DNA from 3 places in the Mucilaginibacter defluvii genome. Region 2 is predicted to be linked to each of the others. Evidence: riboswitches for the same ligand, from Rfam matches in the RefSeq annotation. Region 2 holds a riboswitch; each other region holds the start of a gene.
What was found. Region 2 has a riboswitch for S-adenosylmethionine ahead of ABD960_RS10500 (SusC/RagA family TonB-linked outer membrane protein). Riboswitches for the same ligand answer to the same signal wherever they lie in the genome.
Positions count from the first base shown of each region.

Region 1: linked by a shared signal. The riboswitch ahead of ABD960_RS08225 (O-acetylhomoserine aminocarboxypropyltransferase/cysteine synthase family protein) and the one ahead of ABD960_RS10500 (SusC/RagA family TonB-linked outer membrane protein) in region 2 are both predicted to bind S-adenosylmethionine.
Region 3: linked by a shared signal. The riboswitch ahead of ABD960_RS08520 (cysteine desulfurase family protein) and the one ahead of ABD960_RS10500 (SusC/RagA family TonB-linked outer membrane protein) in region 2 are both predicted to bind S-adenosylmethionine.

Region 1 is NZ_BAABJI010000002.1:446,713-457,397, reverse strand. It holds gene ABD960_RS08235 (hypothetical protein) at 63-488, opposite strand; gene ABD960_RS08230 (trans-sulfuration enzyme family protein) at 543-1,664, shown strand; SAM riboswitch class I at 1,767-1,879, shown strand; gene ABD960_RS08225 (O-acetylhomoserine aminocarboxypropyltransferase/cysteine synthase family protein) at 2,103-3,428, shown strand; gene ABD960_RS08220 (homoserine O-acetyltransferase family protein) at 3,488-4,543, shown strand; gene ABD960_RS08215 (homoserine dehydrogenase) at 4,543-5,778, shown strand; gene mutS (DNA mismatch repair protein MutS) at 5,832-8,441, opposite strand; gene ABD960_RS08205 (3-keto-disaccharide hydrolase) at 8,852-9,715, shown strand; gene ABD960_RS08200 (ribosomal maturation YjgA family protein) at 9,788-10,174, shown strand; gene ABD960_RS08195 (oxygenase MpaB family protein) at 10,171-10,685, shown strand, end outside.
Region 2 is NZ_BAABJI010000002.1:962,056-972,740, reverse strand. It holds gene ABD960_RS10510 (S8 family serine peptidase) at 1-4,592, shown strand, start outside; gene porV (type IX secretion system outer membrane channel protein PorV) at 4,643-5,701, shown strand; SAM riboswitch class I at 5,896-6,000, shown strand; gene ABD960_RS10500 (SusC/RagA family TonB-linked outer membrane protein) at 6,310-9,498, shown strand; gene ABD960_RS10495 (SusD/RagB family nutrient-binding outer membrane lipoprotein) at 9,504-10,685, shown strand, end outside.
Region 3 is NZ_BAABJI010000002.1:508,124-518,808, forward strand. It holds gene ABD960_RS08485 (AlbA family DNA-binding domain-containing protein) at 1-220, opposite strand, end outside; gene ABD960_RS08490 (GNAT family N-acetyltransferase) at 217-693, opposite strand; gene ABD960_RS08495 (PaaI family thioesterase) at 690-1,175, opposite strand; gene ABD960_RS08500 (hypothetical protein) at 1,353-1,571, shown strand; gene ABD960_RS08505 (bestrophin family protein) at 1,628-2,515, opposite strand; gene ABD960_RS08510 (arginine decarboxylase) at 2,706-4,100, opposite strand; gene ABD960_RS08515 (SMP-30/gluconolactonase/LRE family protein) at 4,291-5,409, shown strand; SAM riboswitch class I at 5,500-5,604, shown strand; gene ABD960_RS08520 (cysteine desulfurase family protein) at 5,671-6,807, shown strand; tRNA gene ABD960_RS08525 (tRNA-Cys) at 6,820-6,890, shown strand; gene ABD960_RS08530 (AraC family transcriptional regulator) at 7,603-8,505, shown strand; gene ABD960_RS08535 (DUF885 family protein) at 8,510-10,345, shown strand; gene ABD960_RS08540 (hypothetical protein) at 10,445-10,685, opposite strand, start outside.

The sequences.
Region 1 (10,685 bases), 520 kb from region 2:
GAACGCTGTAATTGACATTGTTTTTACATAGGCGTTGCCACATGCATTAGCTATGAGCAGCTTTAGTTTTTCCTTTTAACATAGGTTGATGAAAAGCCATCGTTTACATTATCAGCCAGTATAATAGTGTCCTTAACCATTTTGGTAACAACAAGCGGAATTTCATTTTCACTATTGTCCGGCTTAATAATATAAAGTGAATCAGCGGAGTAGATTGTTTTGTCTTTTACCAACGAGAAATGATAACCCCGGGTCGCTTCGTTGTTCTTAAAAAACAGCAGTTCATCATCTTTAAACTCTAGATGTAATATATAACGGGCGGTTTCGGGTGTGATAGTTACTCCGGCGAAGCCGCCTGTGGTTTTCTTCCAGTCCCATGCGCCCTTCAGGTTTGCTAAACTGATACTTTCCGTCTCAATGGGTAGCTTAGCTGTTTTACATGAAAATAAAGTTAGAACTGCTAAAAAAGCAATTATTGCATTTTTCATTATCCGGATTTTTTATCAATACGTACATTTACCGCGCAACGCTACGAATATACTATGAAGATCGAAACCATTGCCATACATGCCGGCAACCATCCAGATAAAGCCTCGGGGTTAGTTATACAACCCATCACCACATCAACAACCTTTACCCGAAATGCTGAAGGTGAATATCCGTCAGGGCATATATACAGCCGTTCGTCAAACCCTAACCGGACATCCTTAGAGCATGTTTTGGCACAACTTGAGGGTGGCGTTGATGCGGCGGCATTTTCATCAGGCAACGCGGCGGGCATGGCCGTGTTTCAGTCATTACAACCGGGCACACACATTATTTTGCCTGATGATATGTACCATGGCCTGCGCAACCAGGTAAAAAACTTGTTTGCCGGCATTTTAGAGTTCGATTTTATTGATGTGAATGATGAAACGGTTTTACAACAGCACATCAAACCAAATACAGGTATTATCTGGATTGAGACACCATCAAACCCGCTGTTAAAACTTACCGATATAAAAAAAGTGGTTAGCATAGCTCATGCTAAAGGTATAATAGTAGTGTGCGATAACACCTTTGCGACACCTATATGCCAGCAACCGCTTATATTGGGCGCCGACCTGGTGATGCACTCCTGCACTAAATATTTTGGTGGCCACAGCGATTTAATGGGCGGCGCGCTGATAACTGCTAAGAAAGATGATTGGTGGCAAAAAATCCGCCAGGTGCAAGAAATGGGCGGCGCTATCCCCTCGCCCACAGATTGCTATTATTTAGTGCGCAGCTTAAAAACTTTACCTTACAGAGTACGCGGCCATGTTAGCAACGCGCAACACCTTGCCGAATTTTTAGAACGACATCCAAAAGTTGAGCAGGTAATGTACCCGGGACTTGTATCGCATCCGCAGCATGAGTTGGCATCAACGCAAATGAGTTTGTACGGCGGCATGCTGTCTTTCCTGGTAAAAGGCGGGCAAAACGAAGCTGGCAGAGTAATTAACGCCCTGAATTTATTTACCCAGGCAACCAGTTTAGGCGGGGTTGAAAGTTTAATAGAGCATCGTGCGCTGGTGGAAGGTCCGGATACTAAAACGCCTTTTAATTTACTCAGGGTATCTGTCGGCTTAGAGCATATTGACGATTTGATAGCCGATATGAAACAGGCTTTAGAAAGTTTTTAGCAATAAAAACAAATTAAATTTGGAGGCAAATGTTTTTTTAACATACATTTGCAACAATATTTGGTAGCAAATATTTAAGATCAACACCCCTCAAAAAGGTTTGGTTTATAAAGAAGCGGCGAGAGAACAGGCTCAATTACCCGCTGGCAACCCTTCAGCAACTGAAGAAGGTGCCAATTCCTGCCCCGGAAGAATAACCCCGGGAAATATAAATTAACAAACGAAATGAAATATTTATTTAGCATTCCTGAAAACGTACTACAGCATAATCAATATGGTTTAAACCCTTATTGCTGTATGTGTATGTGTTGCTGCTAAGCCACACCATTAAGCACGCTGAACTTCATTTTTGTAATTCGCGTGTAGCCATTAGGGATTATTACATCCTGTTGCTAAACAAAAACATTAACCTTTTTTAAAATTAAAATCTTAAAAACCATGTCTGCTACAAACCTTAAATTCGAAACATTACAATTACACGCCGGTCAGGAAGTTGATGCCGTTACAGGTTCACGCGCTGTACCGCTATATCAAACTACATCTTACGTATTTAACAGTGCTGAGCATGGCGCCAACCTATTTGCTTTAAGGGAATTCGGTAACATATATACCCGCCTGATGAATCCTACTACCGATGTGTTTGAGAAACGCGTCGCGGCATTAGAAGGTGGTGTAGCAGCTTTGGCTACATCATCGGGCCAGGCAGCACAGTTTTTAGCGCTTAACAATATTCTGCAAGCGGGCGATAACTTTGTTACCTCGCCATTTTTATACGGCGGTACTTACAATCAGTTCAAAGTATCATTCAAAAGGTTAGGTATCGAAGCTCGTTTTGCCAAAAATGATTCGGCAGAAAGCATTGAAGCCTTAATTAATGAGGGTACCAAAGCTATCTATCTCGAAACGATCGGTAACCCGGGATTTAACATTCCTGATTTTGAAAAAATAGCAGCCGTTGCCAACAAGCACGATCTGCCTTTAATAGTTGACAATACCTTTGGCGCTGCCGGTTACCTGTTCCGCCCGTTGGAGCATGGTGCGCATGTAGTAGTACAATCAGCCACTAAATGGATTGGCGGGCATGGCACCAGCATAGGCGGCGTTATTGTTGATGGCGGTAATTACAACTGGGGCAATGGTAAATTTTCGCAATTCACCCAACCGTCCGACGGTTATCATGGCTTGATATTTAATGACGTGTTCGGCATTGGCGGCCCGTTTGGTAATATTCAATATATTATTCGCGCCCGTGTTGAAGGACTGCGTGATTTTGGCCCGTCGCAGTCACCATTTAATTCATGGTTATTGATCCAAGGTTTAGAAACGCTATCGCTGCGCGTGCAACGCCATGTTGACAACGCGCTCGAACTGGCCAAATGGCTTGAGCTGCATCCGTTAGTTGCCAAAGTAAATTATCCGGGCCTTACATCTTCACCTTACCACGAACTGGCTAAAAAATACTTAAGCAATGGCTTCGGAGCCGTTTTGTCCTTTGAAGTTAAGGGCGAAAAGGCAAATGCCACGGCGGTAATTGATAATCTTAAACTGGTAAGCCATTTGGCTAACGTGGGCGATGCCAAAACTCTGATCATCCAACCATCTGCAACCACGCATCAGCAATTAAGTGATAATGAACAGCTTGCGGCCGGTGTTACACCCGCATTGTTGCGTGTAGCTGTCGGTATTGAACATATTGATGATATAAAAGCTGATTTTGAGCAGGCTTTTGCCAAAATTGAACAAAAAGAACCAAGCCTTACATAGGCTTTTGATTATAGTTTTAAAATGCTTCCGGCGTAAAGCCGGAAGCTTAATAATAAGAAATGAGTACTGAAATATACAGGCATAAACAAAAATTCACACTTGAATCGGGCAAGGAGCTGCGCCAGTTGGAAATAGGTTTTAATACCTATGGCAAGCTTAACCAAAACCGTGATAATGTAATTTGGGTATGCCACGCGCTTACAGCCAATTCGGATGTGCTTGATTGGTGGAAAGGACTGTTTGGCGCCGAAGACTTTTTTAATCCGGAGGAGCACTTTATTGTATGCGCCAATATATTGGGTTCTCCATATGGCTCAACCAATCCTTTAAGCGTTAACCCGGTAACCGGGCAGCCTTATTATCTGGCTTTCCCGGAGATTACGATACGCGATATGGTTAAAGCTCATCGTCTGTTGGCCACGCATTTGGGCATCAATAGTATCGAAGTTTTAATAGGCGGATCATTAGGCGGACAGCAAGCCATGGAATGGGCCATCACGGAACCTGGAAAGATCAAGAACCTGATACTCATTGCCACAAACGGTAAACACTCACCATGGGGCATTGCCTTTAACGAGTCGCAACGTTTGGCCATCAGTACCGACCGCACCTTTTATGCCAATACACCACGCGGCGGCGAAAAAGGCCTGAAAGCCGCGCGTAGCATGGCTTTACTTTCATACCGTGGATATAAGGCATACAATATCACTCAGCAGGAAGATAGTAACAACCTTACCGATGGCTATAAAGCATCGAGCTATCAAAATTATCAGGGCCAAAAACTGGTAAACAGGTATAACGCCTACAGCTACTGGTACTTAACCAAGGTTATGGATTCGCACAACGTTGGCCGTAACCGTACCAGTGTTGATAAAGCGCTGAGCCTGATCACAGCCAAGACACTGGTTATCGGCATAACATCCGACCTGTTGTTCCCGATTGAAGAGCAGCGGTATTTATTTCAGCACATACCTAAGGCTGCATTTGCCGAGTTCGACTCATTTTACGGGCACGACGGATTTTTAATTGAAACAGAAGCATTAACAAATATTATCAGATCATTCCTGAAAACTGACGTTAAGGGAAAAATTATTGAATTGCAACAAACAGCATAATGAGCAAAAAACTTACTATTGGTTTATTTGGTTTCGGCGTGGTTGGACAAGGTTTGTACGACATCATCAAAACAAAGAACCTGAACCTGGAGATCGTAAAGATCGCTATTAAAAACCCTGAAAAGAAACGTACCCTGCCTGCCGATTTATTCACTACGGACAGGAATGAGATATTAAGTAACCCTGAAATAAACACGGTTATAGAGTTGATAAACGACACCGAAGCGGCTTTCCAAATTGTTGCTACCGCTTTAAAATCAGGTAAGAATGTGGTATCGGCCAGTAAAAAGATGATTGCCACGTACCTCGAGGAACTGTTAGCCATTCAGCATGAACACGGCACATCTTTACTTTATGAAGGCGCCGTATGCGGTAGTATTCCGATCATCCGTAACCTGGAAGAGTATTATGATAATGAGTTACTGCACTCTATCTGCGGTATCTTCAATGGTTCATCAAACTACATACTTTCAAAAGGTTACCTGGAAAACCTGGACTACGCAAGCGCTCTAAAACAAGCGCAAGAACTCGGCTTTGCCGAAACCGACCCTACTATGGACGTAGGCGGCTACGATGCTAAATTTAAACTGGTTATAGCTGCCGCGCATGCTTACGGTGTGGTGGTTAACCCGGATGATGTGCTGAACATTGGCATACAAAACCTTTCGGCAAACGATCTGCAATATACCCGCGAAAAGAACCTGAAAATAAAACTGGTTCCGGTTGCTAAAGAACTGGATGACCGCCATGTAGCCCTTTTTGTTTTGCCGAAACTGGTAACAGAAAGTGAATTTTTGTACAATGTGGAATACGAATACAATGGCGTTATAGTTCAAGCAGCCTTTGCCGATCAGCAATTCTTTTTCGGTAAAGGAGCCGGCGGCCATCCTACCGGCGCGGCTGTATTGTCGGATGTTGCAGCCCTGCGTTACGACTATCATTATGAATACAAAAAAGCCAAGGAAAAAGGCAGCCTTACATTTACCAACGATATTAAGCTAACTGTTTACCTGAGATATACAGATGAGAGCCTGGTTAAAGACCTTGATTTTGAACACATTTTTGAAAGCTACACGTCTGACGGTTTTAAATATGTTATCGGCAAAGTTAAACTGCAAAATCTGATCGATAATCAAAACCGCATTGCTGAAAGTAAAGCGTTCGTGGCCTTTGCCGATCAGTTGACGGGCGTAACCTTAGCTAAAGTAACTACACAGGCAGCCGAATTGGTATAACCCATCTGCTTGTACTTAAACAAAAGCTCAGGAAGTTCCGGAGCTTTTGTTTGTTAGCTTTTGATTAAACGCTGTATCTCGTCCAGTTTCATCAAAGCTTCAACCGGGGTGAGTGTGTTTACATCAAGATTGTTCAATGTATCCCGTATCTTAACCAGCACCGGGTCGTCTATGGAGAACATTTGCATTTGCACCGCCTGCTTCTGCACCTTACGGATACTTTCCTTAATATGCTCACCTCCTGTGCGTTCCGCTTCCAGTTTCTTAAGTATTTCATTAGCACGACCGAGCACCTTTGGCGGCATACCGGCCAGCTTAGCCACATGTATACCAAAACTATGCTCACTCCCACCAGGCACCAGTTTACGCAGGAATATGATCTGCTGGCCAACCTCTTTTACTGATACATTAAAGTTTTTGATGCGGTTGAAAGAATTGCTTAATTCATTTAACTCATGGTAATGTGTGGCGAACAAAGTTTTAGCCTTAGCTGATGGATGATTATGCAGGTACTCGGCAATAGCCCAGGCGATGGATATACCATCATACGTTGAAGTACCACGCCCTATTTCATCCAATAAAATCAAACTTCGGTCAGAAATATTGTTTAAAATACTGGCCGTTTCATTCATCTCCACCATAAAGGTTGATTCGCCGGAGGACAAATTATCCGACGCACCCACGCGGGTAAATATCTTGTCGACAAGCCCGATGGTAGCATCTTTAGCGGGTACAAAACAACCCATCTGCGCCATCAGCACTATAAGGCCGGTTTGCCTAAGCAAGGCCGACTTACCCGCCATGTTAGGGCCGGTGATGATAATTACCTGCTGCGTTTCCGAATCCAGGTAAACATCGTTGGTGATATATGATTCGCCCAGAGGCAAAGTTTTTTCTATAACCGGATGCCGGCCGCCTTTTATGTCGATCAGCCTGCCCTCGTTTATAACCGGCTTGGCATAATGATTTTTAATGGATATGTGCGCAAAGTTTAACAGCACATCCAGGCGGGCAATAAGTTGCGCGTTTAACTGTATCGGCTTGATGTATTCAGCAAGTGAATAAAGCAGGTCGTTGTACAACTGCGTTTCAATTACTAATATCTTTTCTTCAGCACCTAATATTTGCTCCTCATACTCCTTTAGTTCGGGGGTAATGTAACGCTCCGCATTTACCAACGTTTGTTTGCGTATCCATTCAGTTGGTACCTTGTCGCGATGCGAGTGCGTAACTTCGAGGTAGTAACCAAATACATTATTAAACGATACTTTGAGCGACGGTATGCCGGTTATTTCCGCCTCGCGCTTCTGTATCTCTAACAAATATCCTTTGCCGCCGAACGCTATTTTACGCAAGCGGTCAAGCTCCTCATTTATACCCTCGTTGATTACAGATCCTTTTATTAACGCGATAGGTGGTTCTGGGTAAAGTTCTTTCTCGATCTTCTCACATATATAAAAACACGGATTTAACTGTGCGCCAATGGTTTGCAGGGGTTGGCTTCCTGATGCCTCGCTGATCTTTTTTATTTCGCTGGTGGCTTGCAATGCTTTCTTTAGCTGGCAAATCTCCCGCGGGTTGGCTTTTTGTAATCCGATTTTTGAAATTAAACGCTCCAGGTCGCCGATCTGCCTCAGGTGCTGCTGCAAATTTTCCCGCAGCTCTTCGTGCTCAATCAGGTGTTCAACAACGTTAAGGCGATCATTTATAGGCTTTAGCTCCTTCAATGGCATCACAATCCAGCGGCGCAGCAAGCGGGCACCCATGGGCGAGCAGGTGTTGTCGAGCACATCAACCAGGGTATGCGCATTTTCATTAGCCGAGCCAACCAATTCCAGGTTACGGATGCTAAAGCGGTCGAGCCACAAATAGCGGTCTTCCTCTATCCGGCTGATGGCTGATATATGCTGCAGATTACGATGCTCAGTTTCATTAAGATAATGCAGCGCCACGCCGGCAGCTATTATACCCAGGTTCAGTTTATCTATGCCAAACCCTTTAAGCGATTGTACGCCAAAATGTTTAAGCAGCGTCTCGTAAGCATAGTCGCCGCTGTATGGCCACTCATCAAGCGAATAAGTATAAAAACGGTCGCCATAAGTGTCCTTAAAATCATGCTGGCGGCTCTTAGGATAAATTACCTCGCTTGGTGAAAAACTTTGCAGCAGCTTATCAATATAGCCGCTGTTGCCTTGCGCCGTTAAAAACTCACCTGTAGAAATATCAATCAGCGCGATGCCGATGCTATTCTTTTCAAAATACAAAGAGGCGAGATAGTTGTTGCTCTTTTGCTGAAGGATGTTATCACTAACGGCCACACCGGGTGTAACCAGTTCGGTAACGCCGCGTTTAACAATAGTTTTGGTAGTTTTGGGGTCTTCCAACTGATCGCATATCGCTACACGCTGACCTGCCCTTACCAGCTTTGGCAAATAGGTTTCCAACGAATGGTGCGGAAAACCGGCCAACTCGATATGTGTGGCGGCACCGTTTGCACGTTTGGTAAGCACTATACCTAAAATACCGGCTGCCTTAACTGCGTCTTCACCAAACGTTTCATAAAAATCGCCCACACGGAACAGCAATAGCGCGCCCGGGTACTTCGCCTTTATGGCGTTGTACTGCTGCATTAAAGGGGTTTCTTTTGTAGTTGCTTTTGCCAAATCTGTTACCTCGGTTTTTAACCTGATAAAGTTAGCCTCTTAACCCGACTTTATTGGGTTTGTTGAAAAATGGTTTTTATTAACAATCTGCACGATTAACCGCAAAACTATATGTAATGGGTGTTTTCACCCTTTTTAGTTGCGTTTAAAGTGTACCCATTATGGGTTATACAACTCACGGCAAAACACAGCCGTGTGATTAATTTTACAACGTGGTAATACCTAATACCCATCACATTAGCAGTTTTCTCACATCTACCTATAAGCTTTATGTATTGCCCGCGGTTTGTGCTTGAACCGCGGCGCAAACATAAAGTTCATCCAATCCATCTTGTTAATATAACACCATGTTTTGGTAAAATAATAATGCTGCAAGGCGGTAATTTAACAGCGATAAATTAAAACCTTAAATGAAACGCATTTACTACCTGCTTACTCCCGCTCTCATCATCTTTTTCACTTCGTTTACCAATAACTACGGATGGACGCCGTTGCTTGATAACAAGTTAAGCAAATGGGAAACTTACTTAAGCTATCGGCATAAGGATGGCTACAAGGGCGCAATGCCGGTTGACAAAAACGGTAAACCTGTAAAACCTATCGGCTATAATAATGATAAGACCGGCGTATTCACCCTTGTAAAAAATAGCACGCAACCGATATTACATGTTAGCGGCGAGGTTTACGGGTGCTTGTACACCAGGCAGTCCTTCAAAAATTATCGTTTAAAACTGAAGGTAAAGTGGGGAGATAAAAAGTGGGTTCCGCGGTTAAACGAGCCCAAAGATTCGGGTGTTATTTATCACTCCAACGGAGAAGCGGGTGTAGACTACTGGCGATCATGGATGCTTGGCCAGGAAATGCAGGTAATGGAAGGCGGCTGCGGCGATTACTGGTGCATTGCTTCATCAGCGGGTTACATTAAAACTAAAAAAACACCGGCTAAAAAAGACACCATGGTATACGACCCGGCAGGTGTAAAAACATTTATGGGTGCAGGCAATAATTTTGTACAGCAAAGCCATAATTACGAAAAGCCAAATAATGATTGGAATACTCTTGAGCTAATATGCTTTGGCGACAAAAGCCTGCACATATTAAATGGCCATGTTGTTATGGCGCTGAGCGGCTCATCATACAAAGATGGCGACACCTACAAACCACTTACTGGCGGGCGGTTGCAAATTCAGAGCGAGGCGGCTGAGGTCTATTATAAAGACATATATATTAAACCGATTAAGTCACTGCCTAAAAATTATCAAAAATATTTTTAACAGAACTGTCTGCAAATGCTTGCATTTTATAATGATAAACATTTACTTTGTATTTAAAAGTACTTTTTAAATATGAAATTCATTAAATTTTATTTCATTCTCTTTATAACACTCTTTCTGGTTGAGTGCCTGATTGCGCTTTACGTTAACGATTCCATCATCCGCCCCTATTTTGGCGATCTGCTGGTTGTAATTATGGTGTATTGTTTTGTGAAGACCTTCTTCCATATCAGCCCTGTTCGTGCTGCCTTTGGATCCCTGACTTTTGCTTACCTGGTTGAGTTTAGTCAGTACATGAACTTAGCCGCGCGGCTCGGCCTGCAACATTCGAAATTAGCCGTAACTGTAATGGGGTATGCTTTTTCATGGGTGGATATGCTGGCGTATACGCTCGGCGCCATCATCGTTATCATCATTGAAAAGCAAAGAGGCAACACATTTAAAGCCAGCATTATATGAGAACTTTCGTAGCTAAAGATTCAATAGTGCGACAAATTTGGGGAAATGCAGATACGGTACTTTTTATATTTGCCGGTGCCGCATCAGAATTCTCGCTTAACAAAGCGGTAGACTGGTTATATTACACAGGTAAGTTACCTGCTGATCCTTTAGACCGTCTCTTTTCAACAGTAGCTTATTCACGTTCGATCATATTTGCTGATGAGGATGTAGCGCTTCAGGCTATTAACAGAATAACCGCCATACACCAGGGCGTTGAGAAAAGCCGCGGCTCGCAAATACCTGATTGGGCTTACCGCGATGTCTTGTTTATGTTGATAGATTATTCTATCCGCTCGTTTGAATTATTGGAACGCAAGCTCACTCCCAGGGAAAAACAGGAAGTTTTTGATGTGTTTTACCGTATGGGTATGCAAATGAGCCTTAAGCAGCTACCAGCATCACATACTGATTGGTTGATTGCCCGGCAAGAGCACCTGGAGCAAAACCTCATAAAAAGCGAATTCAGCAT
Region 2 (10,685 bases):
CTGCATCGGCTGCTTTTACAATTACCAACACCGGAAAGTATCCACTTAAGTATGTCGCACCAAAATTTTCCAAAAAGGTTCTTGACGAAGTAGATCCGAAAAAGGTGAGTACCTATGGTTATTCTTTTAAAGTAACCGGAGAAGGATATAATTGGACGGAAATAAGCACAGATGGCAAAGATATCACAGAAACGTTTAAACCTATCAACTCCTACTACTACGCAGTAGATCTCGGATTTTCCATCAATTTTTTTGGCCGTAAGGTTGACAAGTTATTTATTACACGGCGCGGAGCACTTACTTGCGATAATTTTGCTGATCTTTCAAACAGCAGCACTCCGGATATTAAAGCGGACTATATGCCTAACGGTTATATATCAGCAAGTTATATACCATACGACTTCAATAAAGGTGGCCATGTGTATTATAAACGCGAACCCGGCAAACTGATAGTTGAATACAAAAACGTTTACTCTAATTATTTTAATGAAGCTACAAAGCCTGCAACTTTTCAGATCATTGTATTTGATACAGGTAATATACAATACCTGTATGATCAGGTTGATGAAACCGGTTTAACTGATTACTTTGTTGCCGTAGAAGGTTTTGACAGGGAAGATGCGTTGCTGATTCAAAACCTGTCAACAACTGTAAACATCAGCAATAAAACGGTTGTAAACATTGTCAGTCCCGGCGCTGAAATGGTTACAGCATTTTCAAGTCCGGATGGAATTATAGCTCCTGGTGCCAGTAAGCCGGTAACACTTAAGCTGAATACGGATAGTTTAACTGAGGGTAGCCATACACAAAATATTACGCTGTTTACTAATGATCCTCAGCGTCAATCAGCATACTTAACTGTAAAAGTTAACGCTAAAGGCGGCACCACAGCTTTGGCGCTCGACCAAACGCAAATTGATTTTGGCAAGTTGCAGCAAGGTAGTACTGGTGAACGTACTGTGGTACTAAGCAATACAGGGACGGCACAGTTGAAGATTGAATCGGTAAGTCTTGGCAATAGACATTTTACCTTTTCAGGTGAAAAAAGTTTTGTTGTTAAGGCAAAAAGCAAAGTATTCATTGATCTTCGAATTGATTCAACAAAAGCAGTAGGCGTTTATAATGATGTTTTAACTATTAAGCCTGCCAACGCAAAATTACTTACAGTAAAAATAAAAGCACAAGTTATTCCTTCGCCGGCCATATCGGTTGAAATCAAGCCAATAGCTGAAACGCTTGCGGCGGGTGAGAGCAAAGAAAGACAGCTTACAATTGATAACAGTGCCGGAAAGGCCTCGCTGGAAGTTATTCCAACAGCCGCTCACTGGTTAAGTTTGTATGACAAAAAAGATACTAAGTCGGCACCTGCCTATAGCTGGACAGACAGCCGTAGTGCCGACGGGCCAAAGTTTGAGTGGATAGATCTCATAAAACAGGGCACCCGGATAGATTATAGCGGAAACAGCCCTGAAACATCAAAAGCTATTGAACTTCCATTTGAATTTGAGTATTATGGAAAGAAATACAAAAAAGTTTACATTGGATTATGGGCGGGTGCTATATCATTTACAGATACTATACCGGAAGCATCCCGTTTCGGACCATCTGAATTACCATCTGCCGAGGCGCCTAACACTTATCTTGCGCCTTGCTTTACCCGTGGCGGTATAGATGTTACTGCACCAAAGGCATCGTCAGGAATATTTTATAAGTACTTTGATGATAAGGTAGTTATATCTTATGAAAACTTTATATCCAGTTCAGCATTCGCAGGGGGTAATATTTCCTTCCAGATCATTTTATATAAAAACGGAACTTTTAAATTTCAATATAACGGTGTAGGCGATGAGTGGGGCGTTGAATTTTGGATAAGGAGCCCGTTGGTAGGGATTGAAAACCACGACGGTACCTCAGGGGTACTTGTGGCGAGGGATAAAGAATTTATTATCAATAAGCTCGCTGTAGCTTTCCAGCCATCTTATAAATTAAGCATCCCGGCCGGGCAATCAAAAGTTTATGATCTTAAATTTGATGCCACAACACTCAGTGCAGGTGAGTATAATACCAACCTTACATTACAAAACAATACCCCGTCAAATGCAAATGTTATAATACCGGTATCATTATCAGTAAGTGGCGCCCCACTTGTCGTGATACCTGATACCATAAATGTCGGTACGGTCATGATAAGCGCTGAGAACAGAACCACTTACACCTATTTTGACATTGTAAACTCCGGCAATGCGCCGTTTATCATAAATAGCATGGCGTTTAACAATAGCGCCTCCCTTAGCTTGGAGTCAGGTAAAGAAGTGCAGAGCAATTTTGGGCTGGATACAATCTGGACGCCTGTAAATGATGTATTGCCAAACGAGCAGTTAACAGTTACTACTAACGAAACGGCCTTGTTTCGCTTAGTGGTTGATGGTACAAAGCCCATTGTGTTTAACAATACTCTTACAATAGCCGGCAATGCACAAATCAAGCCGATCAGGATTCTGGGAACTGTTGCATACCCGCCGGTAATGTCAGTTTACGAAAAAAGTATCATAGCCCGCGCGAATACCGCCACAGATGTAGTGAATAAGTCATTTACTATTGACAATACTAAGGGCCAATCAGAATTGACGTATGACCTGAGTATCAAATACGAGCGTCAGGACGAACAACCGACAGGCGATCTGGAGATCGGCGGATTGGCTAAAAGCAGAAAGCGTGCCGCCGTAGCCTCGAAAGTGATAAGAAAACCAATAACGCGCAACAATACATATAGCCGTTTAACTAACCCAGTAGTTAATGCGGCCTCAAATGTACTGGAGTATGATAATGCTACCCATACAGATGGATTCTTGGGCATGGGTGTTGGCACTGCATTTTGGACAGCCACAGCTTTTGTGGCTGGAAGTGATGGATTCAATTTGTCGAAAGTGCAAACCTATATGATGCTGGAGAATACGCCATCGGCAGCCGTCAATGTTGAAATATGGGCGGGTGAAGATATTACTACTGCCAGGCGAATACATACCCAGCGTTTTCAAATTCAGCGCAGCGTACCGGACAAAGGTTCGTTTGAAACATTTTCTCTGTCGGATGTTAAAAAAATATATCCGAACGAGAAATTCTTTGTCCTTATCAATTATCCGCTTGGGGTGCAATTTCCGCAGGGTGTTACAGAGTTAACTGAATCTTTACCTGGCACCTTCTTCTTTTTTGATGAGTTGAACTGGATGTGGGTTGACCTGGCCTCGCAGGACGGATTAAATAAAACTGCCTTTATGGTTAAAGCAATAGCCGATGATAACAGCAACAACGGATGGGTTAACATAGCCTCGCCATTAAAAGGAACTGTGGCAAATGGTACCAAGAAAACTGTTGACATAAAGTTTACAGCAGCCAATACTCAAAACCCGGAAAACCGTGCACAAGTCATCGTTAATGGGAATGACCCCGTGAAAAACCGGGATGCGGTTGCACTCACATTCCAACTCAATCAACCGCCGGCGTTTGTAAAAGTTCCGCAAGGTAACCAGGTTAGTATTAAAGAAAGCCGGGATACAACGGTTATTTTACAAGCTACAGACCCTGAAAAAGATAAGATCACATATTCTGTAGCAAATGCCCCGGCATGGATAACTTTTCAATCAGCGGATAGCACCGTTAGGATAAATTTAAAGCCAGGTTATGCAGATGCAGGCAGTTACTCATTAACTGTAAACGCTACAGACGCTTACCAGCATGTTACCGGGTATAAACTGAACATAGAGGTGGTCAATAATAATCGTCCTCCTGTTGCCGCGATAGATCAGCAACTCACGCTTAGAACCGGCATTGTGTATCGAGCCAAACAGGCGCCATGGTTCAGTGATGCGGATTCCGATCCGATAACTTACAAGTTTATAGTTGCGAACAGCCAGTTACTACAGGTGTCCGCAGTTGGCGATGAATTCATATTTAATCCGTTACGCGCCGGTACCACTACTCTGAAGTTAATTGGAGATGATGGTCAAGGAGGTGTAGACACGCTGACGGTGAACGCTGTTATCCGGAACAATAATTCTCCGGTTATAGTTACGCAACCAGGTTCGCTGGTAATTAATATCGCTGATGGTTTGAAGCGAATTAACCTTGGCCAGTATTTTACAGATGCCGACGGTGATACGCTGCGATATACATCCGCCATAAATGATAGTACAGTTGCAAGGCTTGCTGTTGAAAGGAACGAGCTTACCATAACACCATTGAAAGTAGGAGACGCATCAGTAATGATTATTACTGACGATGGTGCCGGAGGTACCGCCAGTGCACCGCTGTTGCTCAAAGTTGTTACAGGTAACAATCAAAACCTGCGAGCGTATCCTAACCCGGTGGCAACGAGTACTACCATAGAATATTTGTTGCCGAAAAGTGGGAGTGTCCTTTTACGCGTATTTGATGTTTCCGGTAAAGTAGTACGCACATTGGTGAAGGAGAACCAGAATATTGGTAATTATAAAATCGAGTTCAACATGTCAGGCATGACCCCCGGGCTCTATTTCTACAGTCTGTCTTTTAATAACGAAGATAGCATCACCCAAAAATTGATAAAACAATAATATAATCATCAGGGATTGCCTGTTCAGGCAATCCTTTTGCAATTTAAATAATGAAAAGAAATTTATTAAGGCTGTGCTATATGCTTTTATTATTAAGCTTAAGCGTTAAATTATCAGCACAGAATAATAGTACAACGGCTGTTCCTTTTTTGAATATTGTGCCCGATTCAAGGTCATCCGCTATGGGCGATGTTGGCGCAGCGACATCTGCAGATGCCGATCCGAATGCGGTATACCACAATGCGTCAAAGCTGGCTTTTGCTGCTGATACTACTGCATTTAGTGTGAGCTATGCACCATGGTTTAGAAATTTGGGTGTGAAAGATGCATATCTGGCCAATTTATCTGGATACACTGTTCTTGATGAAAGGCAAACACTGGCGGCTTCTCTCAGATATTTTTCATTAGGCGATATTGATTTTACCAATGATTATGGTGATCTGTTACAACAATATCGTGCCAATGAACTGGCAATTGATGTGGCCTATATACGCAAGATGAGCAACAACTTTTCCATGTCGTTATCAGCCGTGTACATCAGGTCATCGATGGGCTCCGGAAATTATAACAATCTCGATATAAAGCCGGGTAACGCTATAGCTGCTACGGTTGGCATGTACTTTAAAGATGATGCAAAATTATTCGCTAAAGATGCCAAGTTAGCGCTCGGGGTAAATATTTCAAACTTAGGTACCAATATTGGCTATGGAACGCAAAGATCATTTCTTCCGGCAAACCTAAAGGTTGGTAGTACGGCTGAGTTCCAATTAGCAGAAAAGAGTATGCTGGCCTGGTCTTTAGATTTCAATAAACTACTTATTCCTGAAAATGCAGATGATGATATGAGCTTGCCTTCAGCAATAGGTAAGTCTTTCTCACCAATAAACCTTTCTGTAGGTACAGGTTTAGAATATTGGTATGATAGGGTATTCGCGGTGCGAACCGGTTTCTTTACAGCTCCTTCAAAATACAATTTACAGTATATAACCGCCGGGGCCGGTTTTCGGTACAATGTGTTGCAGTTTGATCTTTCTTATCTCATATCTACCAAGAGTCGTAGTGCAAATGACAATACTCTACGATTATCGCTAATTTATGCGTTTAGATAGTATTTGCACTTCATTGAAAATGGAGGATATAGTTCGTTGGCTAATAACTGTCTGTTTTTAATAGCTGTTGAAAGTCATATTAACAAGTTGACATAATGCATATAAGATAGGAATAGATTTTTAATAATATAATCTATAGAATTAGTAGTGTTTATAATTATTTGTATTACCTTTGCTTTGAAATAGCTGATTGATCATTATCAAGAAAGACGGAGGGAAAGGCCCGATGATGTCTTAGCAACCTTAAATACTTATTAAAGGTGCTAATTCCTGTCTGCCAAAAGCAGAAAAGATAATGCGGCAATAGTGATTGTATATCATATGCTTCTGCGCTTCTCCGGTAACGATGAAGGCTATTTCATAACTCAAAATGTATTATGAAAACACCATTTACAAAAACAGAAATTTACTACGCTGCAAATATTTGCCCTTTTAATTACCTCAACATTACTAACAACACCTGTTGTTGTTGCCGTTAATACTAACGCTGCATTGCAATGTTAGTTCCGTGATATAACGGATTCTGAATATCATTAAATCATTCTTACAATTAGTTTACCTGCCTTTTTGAGCAGGCAGGCAGTTTATTGCTTTATTATTAATAAATCATGTTGAAAATATACAAACAGGCCTTAGCCGCGTTGCTATTGCTTTTTGCTGTGCAATCGGTTGTAGCGCAATCAGTAAAAATAAGCGGAACTATCACGGCCAAGTCAGACGGGTTGCCGCTACCCGGTGTAAGTGTTGCCGTAAAAGGCACTACTACAGGTACACAAACTAATGTTGATGGTAAGTTCATTATCAATGCTAAAGTGAATGACATTATCAGTATCAGCTATGTAGGCTACACTACTAAAGAGGTAAAGGTATCAGCAAATACCACTACGTTGAACATTGTACTTGACGAGGGAGCCAACGCGCTGAATGAGGTAGTGGTAACGGCTTTAAATATATCGAAAGATAAAAAATCATTAGGTTACGCGGTACAAACTGTAAAATCAAATGATATTTCCGAGGCGCGCGAAACAAATTTTGTGAATGCCTTGTCGGGCAAAATAGCTGGTGTGCAGGTAACGGGTAGCCAGGGCGATATGGGATCTTCCAGGATCATCATCCGCGGCGAAACCTCTGTTTCGGGCAATAATCAGCCATTATTTGTCATTGACGGTATCATTGTAGACAACTCTCAGTTCCAGGGCACCAATGGGTCGCGCGATTTTGCGAATGCTATATCCAGTTTTAATTCTGAGGATATTGAATCAGTAAGTGTGCTTAAAGGGCCTAACGCGGCCGCGCTATACGGTTCACGTGCGGCGGCTGGTGTTATCCTGATTAAGACTAAGTCAGGCAAAGGGGTAAAGGGAATAGGGGTGGAGATTAATTCAAACACGGTATTTTCCAGTTTAAAAGTATTTCCCGATTACCAAAACCAGTTTGGGCAGGGCTCCAATGGCAAATTCAGTTATGTTGATGGCAAGGGCGGCGGCGTTAACGACGGAGTTGACGAAAGTTGGGGGCCCGCGTTAGACGGCGCGCTGATACCGCAATTCTATTCAAATGGTGAGGCTGTACCCTTTGTTGCTCACCCTAACAATGTGCGCGATTTTTTCAAAACAGGTGCTACTTTTAATAACGGTGTAGCCTTATCAAGCAGCAGCGACAAGCATAACTTTCGTATATCTTACAACAATCTGCATCAAACAGGGGTAGTGCCTAATTCGTCGCAGGGACGTAACTCGTTTTTGCTGAACGGGAGTTACAAACTGACACCTAAACTTACCATTAACACCACAGCAAGCTACATTAAGGACGATGCCGGTAATTTGCCAGGCGCTTACGGCAGACGTGCAACCAGCACCATGTTGCAGTTTACCTGGTTTGGCCGCCAGGTTGATATAAACCGCTTAAAAAATTATCGTAATGCTGATGGCAGCACTTTTAACTGGAACAACAGCTATTATAGCAACCCATATTTTGTAGCGTATGAAAACACGGTATCGCAACTTAAAAACAGGTTTACCGGGAGTGCTGAGCTGAACTACAAAATAAACAGCGAGTTCTCGGTGAACTTTCGAACCACTACCGATTTTTATAACGACCGACGGAAGATCAGGGTGGCTTTCGGTACAAACGGTACGCCATTTGGCTCCTATGAAGAAGATGCTTACTACGTAAATGAAACAAATACCGAAGCCCGCCTGCAATACACCAAAAAAATAACCGACGATTTTTCGCTGGATGTTTTTGGCGGTGGCAATATCAGCACCATTACTAATGAGCAGAACGATCAGTTAGCGCCAAAGCTGGCTGTTCCTAATGTTTACAATGTAAATAACTCACGCGATCCGCTCGTGTCGACCAATTATTACGGCAAGCTAAAAACCTACAGCTACTTCGTTTCCGGACAAATAGGTTTCAAAAATTATGCTTTTATAAATTTTACCGGCCGTAATGATTGGTCGTCAACGCTACCCAGCTCAAGCCTGTCATACTTTTATCCATCTGTGAACGGTAGCTTGATACTTTCTGACGCGCTTGATATTAACAGCAATATATTAAGTTATTTAAAAGTGCGTGGAGGCTGGTCAAAAGTAGGTAAGGCCACTACGCCTTATCAGTTACTTAACACTTACCTGTCATCGCCTTTGTTTGGCACTAACCCGCAGCAAAGTGCCAACACTATAAATCTGAATCCTAACTTAAAACCTGAAACAACCACATCATCAGAAGCGGGTGTTGAACTCGGATTTTTTAAGGACCGTTTACGTTTAGATGTCAGCGTTTACAGCACTAATAGCTACGATCAGATACTTGATGTGGAAGTTAGCCCTACAACCGGTTTTAATAAAAATTTGATAAATGGCGGCCGTATCACCAATAAAGGCTTAGAAGTGCAACTGGCGGGTACACCAATAAAGGGTAAAGATTTTGCCTGGGATGTTACCGTTAACTATTCATTAAACCGCAGCAAGGTTATCTCGCTTGATAAGGAGGGTGTACTACCGGCTTATATTTTAGGTACAAATCGTACTGTACAGGTTTTGGCGGCAATTGGCCAGCCTTACGGTACCTTGTTTGGCACGGCTTATCTACGTGATGCTTCAGGACAAATAATAGTTAGCAACAGCGGAACTCCGGTGGTTAATCCAACCAAACAGTTTTTAGGTAAATACACACCTAACTGGCTGGGCAGTATTAATAACAGCTTTAGTTATAAAGGAATACACTTAAGCGCATTAGTTGATGCGCGAATTGGAGGATCCATTTATTCAAATACCAACCGCACAGGTACTTACACCGGCGTGCTGGCTTCAACACTGCCGGGGCGCGGTACTGCCAACGGTGGTTTAAGCTACTATTATGCCAGGAACAATAATGCCACACCTGCTATACTGGTAGGCAGCGGCGCAACAGCGCCTAACGGCGAAACAGTGTATAACGATGGTATGATATTTAAGGGCGTTAAAGCTGATGGTACAGCCAATACAACTATAATACCGGCACAGGCTTATTATAAAGGTTACACCAATGTTGATGAGGCCTTTGTGTATGATGCATCTTACGTAAAATTAAGAGAGGTTAAGCTGGGGTATACCTTCGCTTCTGAGTGGGTAAAACGCATTGGCTTGCAGTCGGCAACATTTTCAATAGTTGGCCGTAACCTGTGGATCATTCATAAAAACGTGCCCAACATCGATCCCGAAACAGCTTTTAATACGGGCAACGGCCAGGGATTGGAAGATTTGACCCTGCCAACCGTGCGCAACCTTGGCTTTAATGTTAACCTTAAATTTTAATTGTAATGAAACTTAAATATATAACCACGCTAATATCAGGCACCGCAGTGTTATTGTCGGTTTCCTGCAAAAAAGAGCTTACGGATCTCAATAAAAACCCCAATTCATCTGAAACGGCGCAGCCTGAATATTTGCTGACCGCGGCATCAAAAGCAACTGCCGACACCTACTGGGGCACAAGTAATAACATGGATGCCAGTTTACTATTTGTGCAGCACTGGGCTAAAATACAGTACACTGATCCGGACAGATATATTTACACCAATACAGGCTTCCAGGAATTGTGGACGGTAGGGTATACAAGGGGTATCTATAATCTCAACCAAATTATAAAACTGGCTGATGCACAGGTTAATCCCAATCCGAATTATAAGGGTGTAGCCCTGGTATTAAGGTCATGGGTATTTACTTTGCTTACCGATAATTATGGCGATATACCGTACAAGCAGTCATCAAACATTGCACAATTTGTAACACCGGCTTATGATAAACAAAAGGATGTTTACTTTGCCTTGCTGGATGATCTGAAAAATGCCCAGGCAACACTTGATCCCGCTGGTAAAGCTATTGCCGGTGACGTAATATATGGCAACAGTATAACAAAATGGAAAAAATTTGCCAACTCATTACGCTTGCGTATCGCCTTGCGCATTGCCGATAGAGAGCCCGAAAAATCAAAGCAGGTATTGCAGGAAATTGCCGCTGAAGGTAGCGGATACATTAGCAGTAACGATGAGATAGCTAAGTTTGGGTATCTGGATTCGCCTAACCAAAACCCGATAAGTAATTTGTTTGACACGCGGGATGATTATCGCGTAAGTAAAACGATAGTGGACAAATTGTTTGATCTAAACGACCCTCGATTACCTGTTTACATAAGCAAAACTGCGGCTGCTACACCCGCCGAATATGTAGGATTACCCAATGGTTTATTACCAGGTGATGCCAGTAACATCGGCTTCACTAAAACATCAAAGCCGGGTGCTTACTTTTTAGCACCAAAGGCGCCTGCAGTTATTATAAGTTATGCTGAAGTATTATTTGACCGGGCCGAAGCTGCCGCGCGCGGTTTTACCTCAGAAGATGCTGAAGATTTATATAAACAGGCTATTCAGGCATCTTTCAATCAGTATGGTGTTAGCGGGAGTACGGTTGACACCTACCTTGCGCAACCAAAAGTGCAATAT
Region 3 (10,685 bases), 450 kb from region 2:
TGCAGTAAAAGTGCGCCGCTTTGGTAAGCATGTATTTTTCTTCTTCTTCGGATTTTACACCTGTTATCGCCCCGTTGTCTGCTACACCAACCAGCAGTTTGCCGCCTTTGTTATTGGCGAATGATACCATTGTTTTGGCTATCTTTTCGTAACGGGTAATGGTTTTCTTAAAGTCGAGAGAAACGCCTTCACCTTCAAAAATCAATCTTTTTATGTTCATTTCACTTCCTCGTCTTTATTGCTGATAGAATATGGGTTGTAAATGCCCATCCAACGTTCGGGGTTGGTCAATACCGAAAAGCCAAACTGCTCATACAAGCCATGTGCATCGGCAGTTGCCAGGGACCATCTGCGCAAACCCTGCAAATCAGCATGATTTAATATAGATTGCACCAACCATTTAGATAAGCCAATACCGCGATGTTGCGGTAATATGAAAACATCGCACAGGTAAGCAAATGTGGCTTTATCTGTTACTACCCGCGCAAAACCGGCTTGTGTATTATTGATGTACACACCGAAGCACATTGAGTTTTCAATCGCGGTTTGCAGCTTTGCATAAGGCATACCTTTAGCCCAGTATGATTCAGTACTTAAATAGTTATGAACCGCTTTAATATCGATCAGGTTCTTATTTGTCGAGAGCAGGAACCCTTTGTTCACAAAAAATGCATCGTTCATAATGGTGCTCATTTCGTGGCCTCCTTTTGTAATACGAAGTCGAGATTACGAAGGTAAACCTCGTTGCTGATAGTAACACATAGTTCGCCGGCCTCGTCATACATCTCAACCGGATAGTGCGCTACATGTTTGCCGGTGTGGCTCAGGCTATGTTCTATCGCATTAATATCATTATCTGAAAATGTAATACCGAACCGTAACTTTGTTCGGGCCGGTTTTAAATATTGTATGGCTGATGATTTGAGCCAGGCTATAACATTGTAACCTTTATGGCTGAACAATTGGTGTAAAAGCACCGGATAAAAGGGATCGGCAGCGGCGAACAATGTACCGCCGAAAATTGACCGGTTGTAATTTCTATTGAATATGCTGTTATGCACGACTACGGTAACTCCCGTATAACCAGGCTCAACCTTTTGTACCCAAATACGCTGAAAAAGGAGGGGAGGGTAAAAACGCATAGCCCATTTAAGGGTGTTTTCGCTTACAACCATAATGCATTAAATATAGCATTATGATGGTAAACTATCTTCAGATTTTTTTTCAAGATTTAAATTTTCTCTGCACAATATAAACCTATACGCAACGATTTACAGGTGTTGTTTAAACAAACGGCTGAGCCATACGTTACGTATATTAATTAATACTTAATAAAAACGTTAATACATATCATGAAAAAGCAATTTGTAAATTTTATAGCAGCCGCAGCTGTCGTCGGCGTTTTAGCCACGGGCTGTTATTCACAGGGCGAAGCAACAGGTTCTGACACCAGCGCCGCCGATTCAACTACCGCTGTAACTGATACATCGCAGGCAACACCGGTAACCGACACGGCATCGGCCCCTGTACCGGCTGATAATGCGCAGAAAGACACTACATCGAAAATGTAAATAAAAAATCCCGGTATTGAGTCCGGGATTTTTTGTTTACATAACTATCAAATTGTTTACATCAAATAAAATGTATCAGCCGGAGCTGCCTGTTGTGGTTTTGGCAAATCGGCCATCTCCATCAAATTGCGTTCAATAGTTTTTGAAATAGCGGTCATTGGCGTATCCGTTGGTTTATTCTCAAATGGATCCTGCATCAATATGGCTGTGCGCTCAATGGCAATAAACAACACCGGTACAAGCGTTGCCAGGCAAATCTCAACCGCCCAATGGTGATCGTCGAGACCGAAAGGGAAAATTGTTGTCAATACGTATATTAAAAAATGTATGAGTATACTGTAAGACCTGGGGAAAATCGTGTTCTTGATTCGCTCGCATCTGCCCATTGAGTCGGTTAAACGTTGCAGCGTGCTATCCAACTGTACTTGTTTGTTATTGTTCAGATGGTAATGTTCGCTTAGTTCAGCCAGTTCTGCCGCATGTTTTGACAGGAGCAGGTTAGGCCGGTTATCACTATCAGCCCCAACTTTTTGAATATACTGCTCTACCTTTTCAGTAGCCGGACATTTACGCAGCGTTTCGGCAAGAGAATAACACCATATGGATTGCCTGATTGCGAAGCTTTGCACATAAGCTATCTTTTTGTCATCATTAGGCAAAAATTGTAGTAATTGCCTGATAAGCGTGCGGCTATCGTTTACAACAGCCCCCCAAATTATACGGGCTTCCCACCAGCGTTCGTATGATTGTGCCGTACGAAAAGCAAGCAGTAAGGATAATAGCGTAGCGACCAAGGCTGATACGCTTAAAGGTATTGTTAGATCTTTAAAAAAGGTATAATAATCCAGCATTCCTACCAGGCAGGCGTAAAGAAATATGCCGAAAATGTCCCACTTAATTAACTTTAAAAAATATACAACTGAAATCTTATTAGCTACTAACATAAATTAATGATCTTGATTACTTGCTCCGGCATCTTTCAGTACAAAGCCATAGCTAAACGTCAATTCAACAGGAAAGTTTGATGTTAAAACAAACCGCTATACTTTTTTGCAAGGTTACGCATATATCAGAATGAACGACACAAAAAAAGGAGCATAGTTATATGCTCCTTGTATAAAAAAATATCTATGCTTAGGCCGTGTAGCCAAGTATTTTTAATACCTGCTTGCTGTTTTGCTCTTCGCCAAACACCTCAAAATTGAAAGTTTCGTCACGGTTACGCCTGATGATAACATGTTTTGGCGATGGCAGCAAACAGTGATGAATACCACCATAACCACTCAATACCTCCTGGTAAGCCCCGGTGTTAAAAAAGCCCAGGTATTGTACCTTACGGGTTTTAGGCATGTATACGCTGTTCATGTGCGCTTCCTGGTTATAATAATCCTGCCCGTCGCAGGTAATACCGCCCAGGTTGACCCGATCATACTCCGCATCCCAGTTATTAACAGGCAACAGGATGTATTTTTGATTAAGCGCCCAAACATCCGGCAGGTTAGTGATGAATGAACCATCAAGCATCAACCACTTTTCACGGTCGTTTTGCTGCTTGCGGCCAATTACTTTGTATAATATTCCCGAAGCTTCGGCAACAGTATATTTACCAAATTCGGTAATGATATCAGGTTCAATCGTGTCATGTATTGCGCAGATTTCTTTAATACGGCTTACAATCTCGTTGATCATGTATTCGTAATCAAAATCAAATACCAGCGAATCCTTAAACGGCATACCGCCGCCGATATCCAAGGTATCCAGGTCAGGGTTTACCTTTTTGAATTTGCAATATAAGGTAACGTATTTTTCCAGCTCGTTCCAGTAATACGGCGTGTCAGATATACCCGAATTGATAAAGAAGTGCAGCAGTTTTACCTTGAAATTAGGGTTCTTTTCTATCTTAGAATGATAAAAATCTATCACATCTTCCATACGTACACCCAAACGTGATGTATAGAACTGTGAGTTCGGCTGCTCTTCTGATGCTATCCGGATGCCGAGGTTACAAGGCTCGTCGAGTTCTATTTCGTCATCGTAAATATTAAACTCCTCTTTATTGTCTAACACCGGGATGATGTTTTTAAAGCCATCATGCAGCATATCAACAATATATTGCTTGTACTGGTACGTTTTAAAGCCGTTGCAAATTACCGTGATATCCTTGGTTACTGTTCCTTTTTTCTCGAGCGCGTCAATCATCGGCATATCAAACGCCGAAGAAGTCTCCAGGTGGATATCGTTCTTTAACGCTTCCTCAACTATATGTTTAAAGTGTGAGCTTTTTGTACAATAGCAATATTTATAGGTGCCGCGATAATTGTTTTTAATGATAGCCTGCTGAAACAGCAATTTAGCTTGCTGAACCTTTTTTGATATGATGGGCAAATAGGTGAAACGCAGGGGAGTACCATACGTTTCAATCATCTCCATCAGGTTCAGATCGTGAAAGTACAATTCATCTTCAATTATCTCAAAACCCTCTTGCGGAAAGCCCACGCTTAGGTCAAGAAATTCCTGGTAACTTTGCATGCTTTAAAATTTTGGCAAAAATGTAATTTTTAAACGGTATTTTTTTGAAAATGTTGATGCAATTTATGTACTGAATGTAATTTATAATTGCATATAGATATTTCACTGATAATCAATATCATTTAAATCCTAAAAGCCATTATTTAAACTTTATTGAAACATTCTGCTATCATAATATGATTGTTAGGTTATGACGGTAACAAAAATTACACTCTCAATATTCGCCTTAAGCTTAATACTTAACAGTAATGCATTGGGGCAATCGCCTAAATACCGTAGCGAAAAATTAGTACCTGTTGCTACTTTTGGCGACAGGCGGCCAATAGGCGTAAAGGTATCATCAACCAACCGGTTGTTTGTTTCGTTCCCAAACCGCGGCGCGAGTTACAAATACGGATTGGTAGAGATTAGGAACGGCAGGGAAGTGCCTTTTCCGGACGATACATGGAACAGCAATATAGGCGATCCGAAGCAACACTTCGTTAATGTGCAGGATTTATATATTGATACTGATGACAAACTTTGGGTGCTTGACTCCAAGCCTTCATCCGGCGGGTCAATATTTGGTAACGATGGCGGTATGCCTGCACAAGGTTATTTTAAGCTGGTTAAGATTAACCTGAAAACCAATACGGTCGACAAGGTTTACACTTTTGACGATCTGGACAAGGCACGGTCGGGGCTAAACGATATCCGGATTGACACGGAAAAGGGTTTGGGATACCTCTCAGACCCCGGGCAGGCGGCCATCGTGATACTCGACCTGGTAAGCGGTAAAACACGCACAGTTTTAAAACAGCAACCATTTACCGTAGCTGATACCAGTGTGGTATTGAGTTATGAAGGTGTTGAAATGAGGGATAAAGACGGCAAGCCTTTCCGCTCAAATATTAACGGCATCGCAATAACGAGAGATAATAAATATTTATATTTTAAAGCCATTAATCAACTGCATTTATACCGCATCGAAACCCGTTATTTAGCTGATGCCAAACTTAATGCTGAAGCATTGGCATCGCATGTGCAGGATGTTGGCATTGTGGGTATAACGCATGGTTTGGAAGCCGATAAAAAGGGAAATATTTTTTTAACAACTTCTACAGACTATGCTATTAAATACATTACACCGGATGGTAAGCTAAACACGCTCGTGCAGGATTCGCGGATTATTTGGCCAGACTCGATGGGCATTGGAAGTGATGGATTTCTATATTTCTCATGCGCGCAGCTGAACCGCGACCCGCAGTGGAACAATGGTCAAAATAACACTGAGCTTCCTTACACCGTGTACAAGGTGAAACTGCCATAACTGGTCTCATCACAATAAATATTTAAAAAAATATAAAATCTATAGGACTTATGGATTTTATATGTATGTTTGCATTATAGTTCTTTTACATACTTATCCAGAAAGACGGAGGGAAAGGCCCTATGACGTCTTAGCAACCTGTACTTGGTATAAGGTGCTAATTCCTGCCCGGTAATATGCCGGGATAGATAAGAGATAGCGTTTTAAAAAAAACTCATGTCGTGGATAAGTTAATTAATGAAATTAAAAACGATAATGAACATGAGCATCTACTTTGATAACGCAGCAACAACCCGTATTGACAGTGACGTATTCAATCACATCACCCCGTATCTTTTAGATCATTTTGGCAATCCCTCTTCGGCGCACCAGCATGGCCGTGTTGCCAGGCAGATTGTGGAAGAATCAAGAGCAACAATAGCCGGTTTAATTAATGCCAAACCTTCCGAAATTATTTTCACCAGCGGTGGTACCGAGGCTGATAATACCGCGCTTTTATCCGGCATTCGCCTGCAAAACATCAGGCACGTTATTACCTCGCCTTTAGAGCATCATGCAGTGCTCAATACATTAAAAGCCTTACAGGCCGCAAATGAAATAAAATTGAGCTTTGTTAACGTTGACGAACGCGGTGACATTGACCATGACCATTTGGAAGCCCTACTTAAAAGCAAGGGCAAAGCATTGGTTTCTATCATGCATGCCAATAATGAGATCGGAAACATCAATAATATCGAGCTAATTTCTGAGCAATGTTGTAGACACAAGGCTATTTTTCATACCGATACTGTGCAAACCATGGGGCACTATAGCCACGATGTGAAAAAACTGGGTGCACATTTCATTGTAGCATCGGCACATAAATTTCACGGGCCAAAGGGGATTGGCTTTTTATACTGCCGAGAGGGGGTTGATCTTCACAAAATGATTCACGGTGGTTCGCAGGAACGTAAACTGCGTGCAGGTACTGAGAATGTGGCAGGAATAGCCGGTTTAGCCAAAGCCCTTGAGATAGCTTACGCACACATTAATCATCACGGCGCACATCTTCAGGCACTTAAAAACAGGTTGATAAACGGACTTAAAGAAGCTGTACCCGGCGTATCTTTCAACGGAAACTCGGCCATAGCAAGCAAAAGTTTGTACACTGTTTTGAGTGCAAGTTTCCCCGCGGAACTGGCTCAAGGTTTCCTGATGAATTACCTGGACGCTAACAACATCTCGGTTTCAGGTGGCAGCGCATGTACAACGGGCCACGCCTCGCATGTGCTGGAGGCTATAGGCGCTGAAGGCAACCGGCAAACCATCAGGTTTTCGTTCAGTAAATATAATGCTGCTGATGAAGTTGACCGGACATTAAGCGTTCTGTCAGCATTATTAAACGCAGTTGCTGCCTGATCTTAATTAAATAGTCGCGTGACCGAGTGGTGAGGTGGGGGTCTGCAAAACCTTATACGGCAGTTCGAATCTGCCCGCGACGTCAATAATAGCCAACGGGCTTACGGGCAATATTTTCATACAATTAAACAATTGTTAAAAAATCTAAAACCGTAAACAAAATTTTATAAAACTCGTTTGCAGGTATAAATAATATCTACTAAAATGCATTGCCAAAAGAGGAAAAGGAAATTTGTGAAGTATCCGTATGGCTCCAGAAACATTACATTCTTATTGGGCGTAGGCACCATTATGGCTGCCGCGGTTATACTATCAATTATAACAGCCGGTAAATAAACCGGCTGTTATAATTACTCGGCCCTATATATTACTTTGTAACTAACTTGTGATAATATCTGCTTATAAGCAGGTAAATATCTGGTATAGAATGGTATTTAGTCTTGCTATGTTTGTTTATGTGTTAACGTGAGTTAATACATTTTGTCAAATAGAATAAGTATTATAATCATTTCGGGTTTATAGTACGATCAGTAAGTTAAAAAAGAAGCACCGCCGCGATGGGGTGCTTTTTTTTGTTTTAGCACTTTCTGTTAATAACGCAGTTACCGGTTTAAACAAGCAATTATTTTACGGAAGCAGGGTTTAGCACTATATAATTAGGATAGAGAAGGATTGATCTAGCATTATTTTAACCACTCTTTACCAAATCTTACCCACATCATGTTAAATATTGCAATTGAATGTTAATTAACTGTAAATTGTTCACTAACAATCCCTATTAATTGATTTTGAACCATGAAAGTACTGCAATTCACCATCCCAATGCCATACGACAAGAGTGTGGTAGTCGACAAGGTTTGTCAGCAACACCATTATCCCTATCTGCATCGTCATAAAGAAGTGCAGCTTACCTGGATACAGAAAGGAGAGGGAACTCTTATTGCCGGTAATAACATGCATGATTATTCGGCCGGAGATGTGTTCTTTATAGGTGCTAACCTGCCGCATGTGTTCAAGAGCAACCCGGAGTATTTTAATGCTGATAACGGAAAGCAGATTGAAGCATTAACCGTGTTTTTTAATCCGGAAGGTACCCTGGCTCCATTGTTTGCTTTGCCTGAAATGAAGAATTATACGGTTTTACTGCAACAATATCAGCAGGGTTTTAAGTTTCCGCATTACCTGGTGAATGATATCTCGCAGATCATGTCGTCATTACAGCGTACATCAGGACAGGACCAATTGGTTGAATTTTTCAACCTGATGAAGTGTATGAATGGCATTAAAACTAAACTTGAGCCATTATCAACATATGGGAGCCTGCCAGGAATTACCGATATCGAGGGTATCCGTATTGGTAAAATATATAATTATATTATTCAGCATTACGCCGAATCACTTACACTTGAAGATGTTGCCAAGATAGCTTACATGACGCCTGAGTCGTTCTGCAGGTACTTTAAGAAACATACAGGCCATACATTCGTATCATTTTTAAATGAGATCAGGATAAATGAAGCCTGCAAAAAATTGATCTCGCAACGCTTTGAGAATATCAATATCATCGCCTACAAATGCGGTTTTAAAAGTATAACCAATTTTAACCGTGTATTTAAATGCATCATCGGTAATTCCCCACGTGGCTACCTGGACGCTTATAATAACAACATGATTAGCTTAAACCGTGCCGCAAGTTAATTACATGGATAAACCTTTACGCAAACGCACACTTATACGTAAGTATAAAAAATACTTGAATAAAGAAGGCAAAGCGCATATCGCTTTATGGGTATTACTGGCATTGGCTGGTAATGCCCATGGGCAAAGCCAGCCACCCGGCATACTTTTCGATCAATCAAGCGAACTTGCCGGGCCAATAATTCAATATGAGCAGGACATTGACGCCGTACGCGACTTTTATCTGCCTTATGAGGTAAACGAGCGGAGTGAATACCAATACAAAGTTTACGTACTTAACTCGCCTGAGCAACGCCGCCGTTTGATGCAAATAGATAGCGCTTACCTTGCTGATCTGAAAAAAACAGATTTTAAAAGCTTAAGTATTTATGGCCAGGCCGATTACCTGATGCTAAAAAAGGAGATCGCGAAACATGTAAAAAGCCTTACAGACGAAAACGCCAGGTACAATCAGGTAATGATGTACCTGAGTTTTGCAGATGATATTTACCTGCTTGAAAAAAAACGCCGGCGTGGCGAATATGTTAATGGGGAAGAAATTGCTAAGGTGTTCGACCGGCTTTCAGCAAAAATAGCTGCTGATTCGGCAAAGCTGAACAACGTTAAAAGTTTAGATAAGCCGTTAGCCAATACACTGAGCGATGCGGCATCGGCTTTAAAAGCCCGTTTAAAAAGTTTCTTTGATTTTTATAACACGTACGACCCGGCTTTTACCTGGTGGGTACCTTTGCCATTTAAAAAAATCAGCGGCCAGTTAAACAGTTTCTCAGAGGTTGCCACATCAAAAGGAACGATTAACACCATTCAAAAAGACGATGGAAGTGGCATAAAAGGTAAACCCATCGGTCGCGACGCACTGATAGCTCAACTTAACGAAGAATTTATTCCGTACACGCCTGAAGAACTTATTGAACTGGCCAACAAAGAGTTTGCCTGGTGCGATAAAGAAATGCTCAAGGCATCACGCGAGATGGGTTTTGGCGATGATTGGAAAAAAGCCCTGGAGAAAGTAAAGAACAGCTATGTGCCATTAGGCCATCAACCTGAACTGATCGTTAAATTGTATAATGACGCTATTGACTTTATCAAAGCCCGCGACCTGATCACCGTACCGCCTTTGGCTGAGGAAACCTGGGGCATGGTCATGATGTCTCCCAAACGGCAGTTGGTAAATCCGTTCTTCACCGGCGGCAAAGAGATCAGTATATCCTATCCAACAAACAGCATGGCTTATGATGATAGGTTAATGAGTATGCGCGGCAACAACCCTTACTTTTCACGTGGTACTGTTCAACATGAGTTAATACCAGGCCATAACCTGCAATACTTTATGAACAGCAGGTACAAGCCATACAGGCACGAATTTTCGACACCTTTTTCTGTTGAGGGCTGGGCTTTGTATTGGGAAATGCTGCTTTGGGATCAGGGGTTTGCACAAAAGCCTGAAGAACGTGTAGGTATGCTGTTTTGGCGGATGCACCGCTGCGCGCGCATTATTTTCTCCATGAGCTACCACCTTAACCGCTGGACACCGCAGCAATGTATTGACTTTTTGGTTGACCGCGTAGGGCATGAGCGCGCTAATGCCACAGGAGAGGTGAGAAGATCATTCGAAGGTGGATATAGCCCGCTCTATCAGGTAGCTTATTTATTAGGCGGTTTACAGTACATGGCCTTAAAACGCGAAATGGTTGATAGCGGTAAAATGACCTATAAGCAGTTTCATGACGCGGCAATAAAAGAAAATCTGATACCTGTTGAAATGCTCAGGGCTATACTTACCAAGCAACCTTTAACAGCTGGTTTTGAAACCAGCTGGCGCTTTTACAAACTTAAATAATCGTGCTTAGTCAAATAAACGAGGCATTTTTATTAGCCTAATAACAAAAACGGCCCGTGCTCAATACACGGGCCGTTTTATTAAATTAATTCGGGGATATTAATTCTTTTTGGTTACATCTGTAAATTTAACCTGAATTACGTAAGTACCCTCAAGCTTTAACTGCCATGACCAGCGTGGATTTACGGAGAATGTACCCAATGATGACGGGAAACCGTCGATGTTTACAAACTGGCTTGGTATACGGTAGTACATCAGGAAACCCCAATCTGTAGTAGGCGTTATGTATTTGGTAAGCGGGAATGGCGCTATTACAAAATCACATATCATCGCCGTATCT